2 regions of the Paenibacillus sp. PsM32 genome follow, and region 1 is predicted to be linked to the other one. Evidence: riboswitches for the same ligand, from Rfam matches in the RefSeq annotation. Region 1 holds a riboswitch; the other holds the start of a gene.
The links. A riboswitch is a leader RNA that binds a small molecule or an ion and turns the genes downstream of it on or off. The one in region 1 is predicted to bind thiamine pyrophosphate.

Region 2: linked by a shared signal. The riboswitch ahead of QCD85_RS14170 (ABC transporter substrate-binding protein) and the one ahead of thiM (hydroxyethylthiazole kinase) in region 1 are both predicted to bind thiamine pyrophosphate.

Annotation. Positions count from the first base shown of each region.
Region 1 is NZ_JARUWY010000001.1:1,266,585-1,274,569, reverse strand. It holds gene QCD85_RS05650 (DUF1129 family protein) at 160-828, opposite strand; gene QCD85_RS05645 (alpha/beta hydrolase) at 977-1,807, shown strand; TPP riboswitch at 1,977-2,079, shown strand; gene thiM (hydroxyethylthiazole kinase) at 2,173-2,982, shown strand; gene thiD (bifunctional hydroxymethylpyrimidine kinase/phosphomethylpyrimidine kinase) at 3,022-3,843, shown strand; gene thiE (thiamine phosphate synthase) at 3,827-4,498, shown strand; gene QCD85_RS05625 (DoxX family protein) at 4,738-5,265, opposite strand; gene QCD85_RS05620 (DUF3048 domain-containing protein) at 5,703-6,941, shown strand; gene QCD85_RS05615 (DUF47 domain-containing protein) at 7,135-7,749, shown strand; gene QCD85_RS05610 (inorganic phosphate transporter) at 7,904-7,985, shown strand, end outside.
Region 2 is NZ_JARUWY010000006.1:274,832-282,816, forward strand. It holds gene QCD85_RS14145 (response regulator) at 1-709, shown strand, start outside; gene QCD85_RS14150 (TatD family hydrolase) at 758-1,576, opposite strand; gene QCD85_RS14155 (ABC transporter ATP-binding protein) at 1,573-2,394, opposite strand; gene QCD85_RS14160 (ABC transporter permease) at 2,381-3,178, opposite strand; gene QCD85_RS14165 (MTH1187 family thiamine-binding protein) at 3,187-3,477, opposite strand; gene QCD85_RS14170 (ABC transporter substrate-binding protein) at 3,502-4,539, opposite strand; TPP riboswitch at 4,657-4,768, opposite strand; gene QCD85_RS14175 (pyridoxamine 5'-phosphate oxidase family protein) at 5,009-5,425, shown strand; gene QCD85_RS14180 (aspartyl-phosphate phosphatase Spo0E family protein) at 5,720-5,896, shown strand; gene QCD85_RS14185 (bifunctional 2',3'-cyclic-nucleotide 2'-phosphodiesterase/3'-nucleotidase) at 6,228-7,985, shown strand, end outside.

The DNA.
Region 1 (7,985 bases):
TTTAACTATACCTGTTCGTAGAATATGAATAAGATTTGTGTATAAGCTAATGATATTCATCAATCTTATTTATTGTAAGCGATAGGTATACCTTTAGCAAAATAAAATGCAATCTTTCTATTTTGATTTATTCAATAATACATAGGCTTGCTGATCTTTTTATTTGCGCATAAAAATAAATTTCTGTCCGACTACACCGATCACAAATAACAACAAACTTACCCATGGAGCAATCGTAATCACAGGCATCACTTCACGTAAAAAGATTCCCACACCAAAAATCAGTACCAAAATCACCAGATACGTTAAGATAGCGCGTGCATTGATTTGCATACCTGGCTTTGTTGCATCACTTTGTTCAACAGGCTGATCGGTAAATCTTGTAAGCATTTCGACCAGAGCAATCGAACCTACCGCTACAATAATAAGAGTCGCTACATTGATCTGCCCAACAATGCCAGAATCGCTAATACTGATTTTGAACAATCCCATTAATGCTTGAATAAGAAATACCCATGTTAACGCTACCCACGGAATCATCAAGTAATACATCGGCTTGCTCAATTGTTTCTTTTCCGGTAAATTACGAATTAATATATTGCCGTACTCTATCGATTCTTTACCGAATAACTGTTTGGCAGTTTTACCTTTTTTCTGCGCTTCTAGCAAATGATGACCCATTTCTAAAAGCAATTCTTCGCCTGCTTCACGATCAATTCGTGCATCCCGTACATGTACAATAACATCATCATAATAATCCAAATTTTCTGGTTTTAATTGATCCCGTACGACGTTAATATTTTTAACCATTTGGCGTATTGAGCTCATTATTCATTCCTCCATTCTCGTTGTTCGAAGCTACTATTTTGCCATACTTTCCTTGCGTTGACAATGATCTAGCGTTAATGATAATATGGTTTCAAGATTAAAGCATATTAAACTGATCGGAATTGTTTATTTAAGAGGAGGAATCATCATGGAACGCAATATCGTCATTCGACATCACGACTTGGATCTGACAGCTAGTATTCATTATCCTGAACAGGAACCACAATCAGCAGGACGAGGCAAAAGCCGTACACCGCTAATTGTGATCTGCCATGGTTTTGTTGGCAGCCGTATTGGAGTGGATCGCCTATTTGTTAGTACAGCCCGTGAATTGGCGGCTGACGGTTATATGGTGGTTCGCTTTGATTATGCAGGTTGCGGTGAAAGTGGCGGCGACTATGGCAAAGAAGGACTTGAATCAATGGTCGCTCAGACTCGTACTGTACTGGATTATGCAATGAATTGCAGTGACATTGATCCTACCCGCGTCACATTGATCGGTCATAGTCTGGGTGGTGCTGTAGCTATTCTTACTTCTGTACGTGATCATCGTGTCAAAAGTCTAGTCCTCTGGTCAGCAGTAGGACATCCATTTAACGATATTATCAAATTAACCGGTCGGGACAAATACGATCAAGCTGTGATCGAAGGACAAGCCGATCATTTAGGTTACTCGTTTACACCTGTATACTTTGATTCGTTAGGCAATTTCCAACCGTTTCAAGAAGCCAAGCAATTTGGTGGCGATGTGCTGGTGATTCATGGTACAGGGGATGATGTGATTCCAGTAGATTATGCCTTTTTGTATCAAAAAGTATTCTGGACACGTTCAGAAGGACGTTGTGATAAAGAAATTATTTTCCAAGCAGATCACACGTATTCCAATGGAACCCACCGCCGGGAACTGCTGGACAAAACCCGTCAATGGCTCACCGAACGCAAAGTCGCTCAGACCGATTGGCAACACTGGATGATTTAAGCGTTTGGCAATATAAACGCGATTTCTTCTAGTGTAATCAACCATGATTTTTGCATAGCAAAATATCTTACATTAAGCGCTTGGCAATATAAGCGCGATTTCTTCTAGTGTAATCCTTTACCAGATCATTCACCAGTGGTATGGTAAGAAAGAACAATCGAATAGTTACTGATTTCACTAGGGGAGCCTGTTGGCTGAGACGAAAATTCAATTTCGGACCCTTGGAACCTGATCTGGATTATACTAGCGGAGGGAAGTGGAGGCTGAATTTTCACTCATGTTGTGATATACCTGAATGAATGTTTGACCCATTTGTCTCTTCTGGAGATGGATGGGTCTTTATTACGTTATAGGAGGCAATATCAATGACTTTTCTAGCCAAAGTACGGGCGCAACATCCACTGATTCACAATATTACCAATATGGTCGTGACTAATTTTACAGCGAACGGATTGCTGGCGCTGGGAGCTTTTCCTTTTATGGCATATGCGCATGAAGAAGTAGCCGATGTGGCAGCTATAGCGAATGCAGTTGTGCTTAATATCGGTACGCTTGATCCATACACCGTCGAATCGATTCAACGTGCAGGACGTGCAGCGAATGAATCAGGTGTGCCTGTTGTATTTGATCCGGTAGGAGCAGGAGCTACCCCGTATCGTACACAATCGGCTTTGCAAATTATCGAACATGTTCAAGTGGATGTGTTACGTGGCAATGTGGCTGAAGTGGCTAATGTGATCGGCGAATCATGGCAGATCAAAGGTGTCGATGCAGGAGCAGGCGAAGGCAATATGATCCAGATCGCAGAGCAGGCTGCTCAAAAATTAAAGTGCATTGTAGCCATCACCGGTGAAAAAGACGTCGTAACCGATGGACAGAACACCTATACCATTGCTAACAGTCATCAGATATTAACACAAGTGACAGGCGGCGGTTGTCTACTGAGTGCCGTAGTCGGTGCATTTATCGCAGTCGCTGATCCTGCACAAGCTCAAGAACGTCTGGAAGCCGTAACAGAAGCTTTAGCATTTTACGGTATAGCCGCAGAGATTGCCTATGAACAGACAGCAGGGCAAGGCACAGGCAGTTTTCAGATGCAATTTATCAATCAATTGTCTCTAGTCACCCCGGAGATCGTAACTGCACGAGCCCAGATCACTTCATCCAAAGCTTAATATTGAACATACATTCATATGATAAAGGAGCGAGACAAGATGAACGTGTATCAAGCATTGACGATTGCAGGTTCAGATAGTGGAGGAGGCGCAGGCATTCAGGCCGATCTCAAAACATTTCAAGAACTCGGTGTCTATGGCATGTCTGTTATTACCGCTATCACAGCGCAGAATACGACAGGGGTACAAGGTGTCTATCCGGTTCAGATTGAAGGTGTTGTACAGCAATTGGATTCGATCGGAACGGATCTACAACCCCACGCTGTCAAAACAGGGATGTTATTTAGTGCAGAGATTATTCGTTATGTCGCAGCAAAAGTAAAACAGTATCAATGGCAACATCTAGTGATTGATCCGGTGATGGTCGCTAAAGGAGGTTCTGTGCTGTTACAACAAGAAGCGTTGCAAGCGCTGATCTCTGATCTGATTCCGCTGGCAGAGATTATCACGCCTAATTTGCCAGAAGCTGAGTTATTAACAGGTCTATCGATTACCAATCTACAGCAGCGCGAACAAGCCGCCAAGCAGTTTGTAGAAATGGGAGTAACATATGTAGTGATCAAAGGTGGACACGATACATCGACGTCTACTGTAATCGATCTGTTATACGATGGAAAGCAATTTGATTATTTGGAAAGTCAGCGGATTGATACGCCTCATACTCATGGCACAGGATGTACTTTTTCAGCGGCATTAACAGCAGAACTTGCTAAAGGCAAAACTATTTATGAAGCTGTACATACCGCGAAGCAATTTATTCAAGCAGCGATTGAAGATGGATTGGGTATCGGTTCCGGTCATGGGCCTACCAATCATTTTGCTTATCAGCAAAGGAGCCGAGTCTATGATCACCAAGCCTGATACTCAGCATATACGTCAGTATTTACGCCTTTATCTAGTGATGGGAAGCGTCAATTGTACTCGACCACCAGAAGAAGTATTAAGGTCTGCTATTGCAGGAGGGATCACTCTTTTTCAATTTCGGGAAAAAGGGGTTGGAGCTTTAACAGGGCAAGCGTATTATAAGCTGGCAGAACGTCTGCAACAGATATGCCACACTCATCAGATTCCGTTTATTGTGAATGATGATGTAGAGTTAGCGATCGCTCTGAATGCGGATGGAATTCATGTAGGACAAGAAGATGCACCCGCGGATCAGATTCGGGCACGTCTAGGGGATGATAAAATTATTGGTGTATCTGCTCATAGCGTAGCTGAAGCCAGACAAGCTATTGAAGATGGCGCTGATTATTTAGGCATAGGACCGATCTACCCTACAATCTCTAAAGCTGATGCGCAAGCCGTACAAGGAACAAGCACTATTACAGCACTTAAGAACCATCATATTGAGGTTCCATTAGTCGGTATTGGAGGAATTCATGCAGGTAATGCCGAGCCGATCTTTACCGCGGGCGCAGACGGAATAGCAGTGATCTCTGCGATCGCAGGGCAGACGGATATAGAACAAGCGACGCAGCAGTTAAATACGCTTACCCGTCGATTGATTGCGAACTAATCACCACGATATGATGTAATGCTGAATACATGTTTGTTGATCTCATCAAAAAAAGCCATTCGGTATACCGTAGCTTACAGTACGGTGTGTCGAATGACTTTGAATGGTAAACACTATTTTCTGTTTGTATAGTGTAACGTAACAGTAGGTTCTTTCCGCTATCCTTATGATGATCTGTATGTTACTGCGAATAACATCGATCATTCTGTAGAAGCCAAGTAATGCGTTTATTTGTATTGTTAAGCTATTTTATGCTGATTAGGCAAGGTATCTTGTTGTTTGTTACGACGGTTGAAGAAGCGAGTACGTAGGTAAGGAACAATCCAGCGATCCAGACCAATTTTACCAGCGTTTGCGCCAGCAACTACGATAAAGATTTCAGCAAGTAACAAGTAAGGGTTAGTGCTTACAGTACCCGAGAATAAGAACGCAAAGTTCATTACCATTCCCATTAATGCTGCTAGTGTAGTACAAGCTCCTAAGATCAATCCAAGTCCGACAAGGAATTCACCGATTGGAACAAGAACATTGAATAATCCGACATTTGGTAAAGCAAAGTGTTGTAAGAATGCTCCCCAACCTGCTTGTACACTTGGATGTTCTCCGCCTGTATTAGCGATAGCACCTGTCAAAAATCCACTAGCATCAAATCCGCCACTGCTTAATTTTTCCCATCCACCTGTGATCCATTTGAATCCGATGTATACCCGTAAGATAGTTAATAACCACATTGCCACACTATTTTCTCTTAGCCATCTGTTCATGATTGCCACTCCCCTGAATAATGTATTATTTTTTTAAGTCTGTGTTAACTTGTTGAGTTGGTGATGATCATCTCTTCCATGTCTTTATTTTAAATCACAACTAAATTTTTAAATGTGATAAAAATCACAATCTTATATAAATTTTTAATATTTTATTATTGTACTGTTAAAATATGGTATATATAGTTGAGAGAACACTTTTGAGCTTTTGAATGTGTGAATTACGCTATATGTATTCTATATAGAAGAAGCTTATGTTTTAATACATAGTAAGCTGTGTTTAACATCTTCGGAATCATACATACGTTAAAAAAGAAACTATTGAATTCATTTGGAGTTCATATGCGTGTTCTATAGTAGGAGTGTATCCTGCTAGTGCACATCAGAATGAGCTACTGATCTATCTAATGATGTTCAACACCGAGGAGGATACTATTGTAATGAATCAATCCCGATTATGGAAAGTCACCAAATGGTCAGTACCGCTTGTGCTAACGATGAGCTTGATCGCTTGCGGCTCTGAGGAAGTGGCTACCCCTGCACCACAGCAACAACCGGAACCAGCCAAAGTGACAGAACCGATAACACCGGAAAAACCCGCAGAAGTCGTCTATACAGCGCCACTTACAGGATTGCCTGTTGATCAGCCTTCTCTATCCAGACCGATTGCAGTGATGATCAATAATGCTCCTGCTGCCCGTCCGCAATCTGGATTAGCTCAAGCCGATATGGTCTATGAAGTGCTAGCAGAGGGAGGAATTACCCGTCTAATCGCTGTATATCAGAGTTATCATGGTGATGTGACGATCGGCCCTGTGCGAAGTATTCGTCCGTATTTGATCGGAATCGGGGAAAGTATCGGTGCATTACTGGTTCATGCCGGTGGTAGCCCTGAAGCGTACAGTATCTTGCAACAAGGACACAAAGAACATCTTGATGAGATTACTAATGCAAGTGCTCCATTCTGGCGAGACTCCAGTCGCAAAGCTCCTCATAATTTGTATACCAATGAAGAGAAGTTACGTGAAGGTGCACTCAAAAAAGATTACAAACAAGAAGTAACTATTCCAACATATCCTTTTTTGAAATCTACAACAGAAGTAACAGATACTACAAATACAGAATCACTCGATAACTATACCGATTCTGCCGATAATAATGATAAGCCTGCTGACAGTGCTACTCCTAACCAGAGTGCTACCGATCCTACAGATAATACAAATGCTACAACCAGCACAACACCTGCTACTACAGGAGTCAAAGCAACATCGATCCAACTTCAATTTTTGCTGGAAAGTTATAAAGTAGGTTATGACTACAATGCCAAAAGTGGAGTCTATACTCGCAGTATGAACAATGAACCTCATATTGATTTGAACAGTGGAAAGCCATTAACCGCGTCCAATGTTATCGTGCTGGGTGGAGATTACAAAGTATTAGATGATATCGGTAGATTAAGTCTGGATCTGGACGCTGGCGGAGAAGCTATTTTATTTCAAAAGGGTCAACAGATTAAAGGTCAATGGAGTAAAAAAAGTGGTGATGTGATTCGCTTTATGAGCAGTGGTCAAGAAGTGCCGCTTGTCCCTGGCGTAACGTATTACAATATTGTCCCTAATAGCCCGTCGTTTGAAAATCATTTAACAATAGATGGTAAAAAGTTGAGCGAAAACGGGTAAATAAGGAAAAATATGCTAAAATGATGAAAGTAAAGTCGATTTTTGTATGATTTTTGTATGATAAATGTAAACAGAATCTTTACAAACCTATGTACAGATTGATAAGATAACAAAGGTTGTTATGAAATCATTTTGTTTTCATAATTCTAATTTACGACATTTTTCGGCAAAATTTCGAAAAGGGGTTATAGAAATGCGTGTTAAGAAAAAGGATATCTTTTTTCAAACGCTGGAGAACATGGCAGATGCAATTGTGCAGGCTGCAGATTACTTTGCGGAACAAGTACCTAACTTGAAGGATATTCCAGAGTTTACGAAGCAAATGAAGATTTACGAGAATCAATGTGATGATTACACGCACACCATTATTACCGAACTGAACAAAACATTTATCACACCTATTGAGCGTGATGATATTATGGATTTGACGACAACGATGGATGATGTATTAGACGGTCTGGAAGCTTGTGCTTCTCGTTTTGATATGTATCATATGACTGAGCCGGATAACTATATTGTTCAATTTGCTGAAATTTTGCGTGAATCTGCTTATGAAATTCAAAAAGCTATTCACTTGTTGTCTCATAAAAAACTGTTGGCTATTCGTGAACACACGATTCGTCTGAACGATCTGGAAAATCAGGGTGATGACGTATTGCGTAACTGTATTAAAGATTTGTTTGCCACAGTAAAAGACCCGATCGAACTTATTAAGAAAAAAGAAATATATGAGCGTTTGGAAACAACGACTGATGCTTGCGAAGATGTAGCGAATAGACTCGAATCTATTATTATGCGCAATTCCTAAAATTGCTTACAAGATACGCATATGATCCATTTTGCTGAGTATAGATGGATGTAATATGCAGAGATGCAATAATCTGTAACAGATAACTAAGGAGGTAGGATTGCGCAGATTCTCTTGATTGGAGTGCAAGAGATCCATCTGGGCGATGAATGATATGGTAGAAACCTCAATATGGATACTGGCTATCGTCGTATTTTTGGCTTTAGCGTTCGATTTTATTAATGGATTCCATGATA
Region 2 (7,985 bases), on a different contig from region 1:
AGGAATAGGAATCAAAGAAGATAAGCAAAATCTAATCTTTGAAGCTTTTCAGCAAGAAGATGGCACAACCGAACGTCAATATGGTGGAACAGGTCTAGGATTATCGATCTGTCGTGAGTTCTCCAAATTATTAGGAGGATATGTTACTGTTCAAAGTGAATTAGGTAAAGGCAGTACCTTTACGTTGTATCTACCTTCACTTGCTATCAATGAAGAAGGACAGCCTGTTACCAAGCCATTACCTTTAACATGGATGGATCAAGAAGAACAACAAGATTCGTTAGCACGATTGCAAGGTAAGTCTGTGCTTGTAGTGGATGATGATTTACGTAATATTTTTGCGTTAGAAGGTGTGCTCAAAGGTAAAGGTATGCATGTACGTAGTGCACAGAATGGGGAAGAAGCGATTGCTTTATTAAATGCTGAATCCGCAGATATTGTGTTGATGGATATGATGATGCCGATTATGGATGGGTATGAAGCGATGCGCTGGATTCGCATGGAAGAAAAGTGGAAAAACCTACCGATTATTGCACTCACCGCCAAAGCAATGAAAGATGATCGTGAATTATGTATAGAGGCAGGAGCATCTGATTATATCAGTAAACCGATGAATGTGGAGCAGTTGTTATCTGTTATTCTGGTATGGCTTTCCGATTGGGAACATCCCCAAACGCTATACAATCAAAATCAAAAGCAACAACAATAAACATCTATCATCGTAAAATAGCACACCAAATCAGGCACAGCGTTCGTATTAAAGACGCTGTGCCTGATTTGGTGTGTAAAATGATGATGTATTTTGATAGATCAAGTGGCGAGCTTCTTGCTCTGATATCTGCTGAATCTTAGCCCATTCAGAACAGACAGTAGCAGTCATAGACGGATGAGTCATTTGTCCGGCAAAAGAACCTTCAAATGGCCACGGGCCGTCCGTTTCAGCCATCACCAGATGAGCAGGATATAGTGTAGCCAATTGCTGAATTTCCGGTTCGTACTGAATATCTGGCGTGAACGAAATATAATAACCTTTGGCTATCATACGATCAATCGTAGCAGGATATCCTTTGAACCAGTGAAAATGAGCCTGAGTGATACCATATTGTTCTAAAAGATCACAGGCGATCTCTGCATCTTCATAGACAGCATGTAAAATAACAGGCTTGTCATAAGCAGCAGCAAGTTGTAGCAAAGCAGACAATACATCGATATATCCTTGTTCATCTAATTGGTCGCCACGTTCTTCTGCTTCTTGTCGCAAGTAATATGGCAATCCAATCTCACCAATCGCTACTATATTATTGATACGTTGCTTTATCCATACCAATAACGTCTCAAGCTCCTGCGAGCCCGTTAAAGGCTGTTCTGGATGATATCCATAAGCGGGACGAACGATAGACGGGTATTGTTGAGCCAGCTTCTCATTACGCTGACAGGAAGGTAGATTCATCGAGACTGTAATCAGCGACTGGATATGATGTTCTGGAAGCGATTGAATGATTCGCTCAATCTGTTGATCTTGATATTGATCCAGATGGATATGGCTATCGATAAGCGGAGCATTGACAGGCTTCATGATTGATCACCTTCATGGGTATCACGCATCGCATTCATCAATTGTCTGCGTAGAGCAATAAATTGCGGATCATCGGTAATCTCTTCTCGCCTTGGACGAGGAAAAGGAACTACAATATTATGCAGTACAGTAGCAGGACGACGAGATAGCACATAGATTCGATCTGAAAGTAGTAATGCTTCTTCAATATGATGAGTGACAAAAATAACCGAGCGTCTATTTTCTTCCCAAATGTTCAACAACCATGATTGCATCTCACTGCGTGTAAAAGCATCTAATGCACTAAAAGGCTCATCCAGACAGAGAAGATCACGAGGTCCTAGCAAAGCTCTTAAAAACGCAACCCGCTGTTGCATCCCGCCAGATAATGTATGAGGATAAGAGGATGCAAAACCACCCAGTCCAACTTTATCTAGCCATTGTCTGGCTAATTCTAATGATTCTTTGCGTGGTAATCCTGCTACTTCGCGCGCCAAAATAACATTATCTTCAATCGTACGCCAGGGCATCAAAGCAGGTTGCTGTGGCATATAACCGCTCAATCCTTTACGACCGGTTATATTTTGTCCGTCCAAAAGGACTTGTCCTTGATCGGGAAGCACCACGCCACCAATCATTTGCAAAAGCGTACTTTTACCGGAACCAGAAGGGCCGATAATGGATACAAATTCACCTTGCTCTACATGCAGCGAAATGTCTTGCAACACATGTAAAGATTGCTTGCCCTGTGTAAAAGATTTGCTGATTCCTTGTAATGCTAATAGTGGAGTAGAGTTGTTCACCGATAAAGTCGGATCTTGAGGTTTATTTAGCGACATCTTTAGAACCTCCTTTGACAGCACGATGTTGTGCAGGGTGATGCCAGCGAACAGACCATTTTTCAATTATATTAATTAGCATAAATAACATAAGACTGATCACTACAACTACCAGTATCGCTAAAAACATATGGTCGGTGCGAAAAGCTGATTTTTGCAACATCATATAATAGCCAATCCCTTCACTACTGCTAATCCATTCAGCGATAATAGCGCCCATCACACTATAGGTTGCAGCAATTTTAACTCCAGAAAAGATCGAAGGTAAGCTAAAAGGTAATTCTAATTTCCAAAAGATCTGATTTTTAGAAGCGCCGATCATTTGCATATAATTAAGCATTGTACGATCGGTAGTAGCCAGTCCGCTCAGCGCCGCAATGGTCACCGGGAAAAAGCATACCAGAATAATCACAATTAATTTGGACAATATCCCAAATCCGAACCAGATAACGAGTAGCGGTCCCAGAGCAATCGTAGGGATATTTTGACTCAAGATCAATAATGGATACAATGCTGAACGTAGAAAAGGAATATAATGAAGCACGCCAGCGACCAGTAATCCAAAAGCAACACCTATACTAAAGCCGGATAGTGTCAATTTTAACGTCGCCCATGTATGCAAGCCCAGTCGGTCTTTCTCACTCCATGCTTCATGTCCAATCAATGCAGGACTGGGAAGAATCCATGTCTCAATATGGAATAGACTGGTTGCCAGTTGCCAGATAATCAGTAATAAAACAACCGCCCCGAGGGGCGGCCATATGCTTTTCCACCATGTATTCATCGTAGCCATTAGCGGTACTTCTCGGTTAATCCATCCATACTGATTCCGGTTGGACTATGAGCAATTTTGATCTGAGAAATAATACTCGGGCTTCCTTTTTCCACTAACGCTTCGTGCATTTGACGAACCACTTCTAACAATTCGCTAAGTTCGCCTTCCATCGTGGTCTCAAGTGGATGCACTTCATATTTCACACCGGAGGCTTGAATCACTTCTATTGCCCGGTCGACATAATCGTAAGAGTTCTCACCAGCTTGAGTTTTGGGAATAACCTGAATACTTAAAAGGGTGTGTGCCATAGTAGTCATCTCCTTATGTTCTATTTATGATTTGGTGGCTTCAGGTAAATAATCGTTTGTATACGCTTTGGTTGCATCTAACGGTTTGTCTAACAACTTCTGCTTGAACATCCAATCGGCATAACCTTCCCAGACCGATTGTTTTTGCTCGCCCCAGCGTTTGGCATCATCTTGATAACGTGGAGATAACCATTTTTGGCTAGCTTTGACCAGTGCAGGATCAAGATCAGGTACTGCTTTGAGCAATATATCTGCCGATTCATCGGGATGAGCGATTGCATATTCATATCCTTTACTGGTTGCCGCCATAAATGATTTCACAAGTGCAGGATCGGTAGCGATCTGCTTCTCATTGGTTACGATAACAGGTGTATAATAATCTAATTTATCGGAATAATCTTTTACATATAACATATCTAATGGTTGTCCGCGAAGTTCTGCTTCAATTCCTGTCCATCCATAGAATATCCATGCAAAGTCGATTCCTTTTTGTACAGCTGTAAAATAATCGGCATTACCGATATTAACACTTTTGACTTTGCTAACATCGCCACCGTCGGTATCCATAATTGATTTCATAACCGCTTCTTCAACAGGAGATCCCCATGCACCGTAGGATTTGCCTTCCATATCTTTAGGGCTTTTGATTCCGCGATCTGTAGGAGCGGCAAAGCCAGATGTATTATGCTGGATAACTGCCGCAAGTGACACTAAAGGCACTCCTTGTACACGCGCTTGAGTCACACTTTCTTGATAACTGATTCCAAAAGGCACTTCACCAGAAGCGACCATCGTATCTGCTCCACCTTGACCGGGAGCAATAATTTCGACGTTTAATCCTGCTTCTTTATAATAGCCCAGTGCTTGGGCAACATATAAGCCAGTATGATTCGTATTTGGTGTCCAGTCGAGCACGACTTTTACATCTTTAAGGGCAGATGTTGATCCTGCCTGATTGGCTGTATTGCTTGTACTTGTTGCTGAACCACATGCAGTGGTGATCCACAATAAACCTACCATTAACCAAGGTAAGCTTTGACGCCACCTTTTTTGAGTTCTCATTACCGTCATCCTTCTTTCTTCTAGCTCAAATAGTCAATCCTGTAGTACTGGATAAAAGGCATAAAAAAAACGCCCCCATCGGGACGACATAGGTGCAATTATAAGCTAGCGTACAGCATATAACGACTTGTTACTTTCCTACGCTGGCATTATCCAGATCAGGTATAAGGGTCTGTATTTATCACAATACACTCTCAGCCAGTTGCAACTAGCTCCCCTGTACATATGCGGTTTTTTTACATTGTAATTATAGACCAGAGGGTATCAACTGTCCAGTAAAGAGAATGCGGTGTCATCAGCAAAAGACAGTGTATTTCGGTTCAGTCTCGCTGTCTAAGGGTATTTACATATACGGAAGTTTGTAACTAACAAAAGTTCCATTCAATATTCTTCTATACGTATCGAATAGATATACATAGACATAGATATTGAATACACCCATACGTTTATATACAGGAGGAGATTGATCATGAGTAAAACAGCTGAAGAACAAGCGATATTAACTGCATTAGAAGGTAATCCATTTTGTGCACTAGGTACAGTAGAAAATGACAAACCTAAAGTACGCTACATGGCGCTATATAACGAAGGCTTGAATATTCATCTCGCGACAAACCGCAAAACACATAAAGTCGAAGAGTTAGAAAAAAATCCGAACTGTTATGTATTGTTGGGTTATGAAAAAGGCGGCACTAATCAAGTCGTTGAAATCGAAGGCGTAAGTGCTGTATCTACAGACGACGAATTGAAAAAACGTGTCTGGAAAGAAGAATTTAAAGAATGGTTCTCCGGTCCAGAAGATCCTGATTATGTGATCCTAGATATCAAACCACAAACGATTGAATATACAGATCAAGATGGTAACAAAAAAACGTGGACTGCGTAATCTGATACAACTTTAATGGTTTAAGATAGCAGTTATCACATAAATGACTCGGAATTTGAAATTTGCGAAACAAGAGAAATGAATGCAAAATTCAAATTCCGAGTTTTTTCGTCTTTATTTTTCCATAAAAAGGATAAAATAGGTACTTGAGGAACTTGATAAGGTATACTCAAATAAGGTATAAAAAGGTATATAGAAATATTTTATAGACTAACCTGTAAAATGACGATGATGGAATAAAATGAAAGTCTCATTGATAGCAAGATATAAGGAAATATACTGGAGGTGGTTTCCTTGAACTTAAAACAAATAGAACAACAGATTGAGCAGGAACGCCGCATATTGAACCAGATGGCAGAAGAACATGGGATGCGCGATTATCGCGTGTTAGACCAATCAGAACAATTAGATCGAATTTTAGATATGTATTTTCAATATAAAGATCGAAATACTAATTTTTTAACTCCTTAATCTCAATGAGTTATTATTTATGAAAAGAAACATGACACAATCATGTAAATTATAGAACTTTTCGCAAAATAAATCTTATTTTCATAAAAAATAGAACTAATAACCCTTCAAATATATCAGCTGATAGTATACAATTCTATCATGCGTTTCTTTTGGTAGCCTTTTTACTATTTATCTGCCTACTCTAAATCATAATTTCCAATATGATTTTTTAAAATCAGCATGTAAAGTACATTATCACTGCTTGTTCATGCTGTTATACATATAGGGCATAGAGATAAATAGAAAAAGGTCAAGCGAATGCGAATATATTTGGGAGGGGTTTTTTATTTTGAACTTGGGAAACAAAACATTTAAAAAAGCAATTACTGTCATCGCAGCTCTGCAATTGTTTGCAGTGTCGGCAGTTCCTGCTTTTGCAGCCGAAGCCACTTCTTCTGAATCTACCGTAAAATTACGTTTGTTGGAGACAACAGATATTCATGTGAACGTAATGAACTATGATTATTATTCAGATGCAGCGACAGATCAATACGGATATGCCAAAACAGCGACATTGATCAAAAATGCGCGTGCAGAAGCCAAAAACAGTGTATTGATCGATAATGGTGATTTATTACAAGGTAATCCGCTGGGTGACTATGTAGCCAAAGTTGATCCTTTAAAAGCAGGCGAAGTTCACCCTGTCTACAAAGCGATGAACCAATTGGGTTATGATGCAGGAAATATCGGTAACCATGAATTTAACTATGGTCTGGATTTCTTGGGTAACGCTCTCAAAGGCGCTAACTTCCCTTATGTGAATGCTAATATTTATACAGATGATGGTACAGGTAAAGGCGAGAAAAATTACTTTACACCTTATCTAATCTTAGATAAAGAAGTCACTGATGAAAGTGGAGCTAAACATACGATTAAAGTAGGTGTTATCGGCTTCGTACCACCACAAGTAATGCAATGGGATAGCGCAAACTTGTCGGGGAAAGTGGTTGCTAAAGATATCGTTGAAACAGCGAACAAATTTATTCCACAAATGAAAGCAGAAGGCGCAGATATTATTATTGCAGTGCCACATTCTGGCTTTGAAGATATTCCTCAAACTGAATTGATGGAAAACTCCGTATTGTACTTGAGCAAAGTGCCAGGTATCGATGCGATTATGTTCGGACATGCACACAAAGTATTCCCTAGTGCTGATTTCGCTGGTAAAACAGGCGTAGATCTAGAAAAAGGAACAATCAATGGCGTTCCTTCAGTAGAGCCAGGTTTCTGGGGCGATCACCTGGGAATTATTGATCTTGAACTAAAACAACAAGGCGACAAATGGACAGTCTCTGATTCTAAAGTAGAAGCTCGTCCAATCTATGATACTGCTACCAAAAAAGCATTGGTTGATGCAGATCAAGGTGTAGTCGATTCTGTATACAAAGAACACGAAGAAACGTTAGGATATATTCGTGGACCTGTTGGTGAATCTACTGCTCGTATCACCAGTTACTTTGCACTGGTAGAAGATGATCCATCGATCCAAATCGTAACAAACGCTCAAAAATGGTACTTGGAGAAACAACTTCAAGGGACAGAATATGAGAACTTACCTATTCTTTCTGCAGGAGCTCCATTCAAAGCAGGTGGACGTTCAGGAGCAAGTTATTACACAGATATTCCAGCAGGCACGATAGCTATCAAAAATGTATCTGACCTTTATGTATATCCAAATACAGTTCATGCTGTGCTTGTCAATGGAGCAGAAGTGAAAAACTGGTTGGAATGGTCAGCAGGACAATTCAATCAAATCGATCCAGCTAAATCAGGCGAGCAAGCGTTAATTAATATGGACTTCCCAACGTATAACTTTGATGTTATCGATGGGGTTACTTACCAAATTGATGTCACACAACCACCGAAATACGATGCAAAAGGTGCTGTTCTAAACGCATCTTCTAACCGTATTGTGAACTTGCAATTTAACGGTAAAGCTATCGATCCAGAACAAAAATTTGTAGTAGCTACAAATAACTACCGCGCTTCTTCGTCCAAATTGGCGAATCCAGATGGCAAACGTATTATTCTGGCTGCACCAGACGAG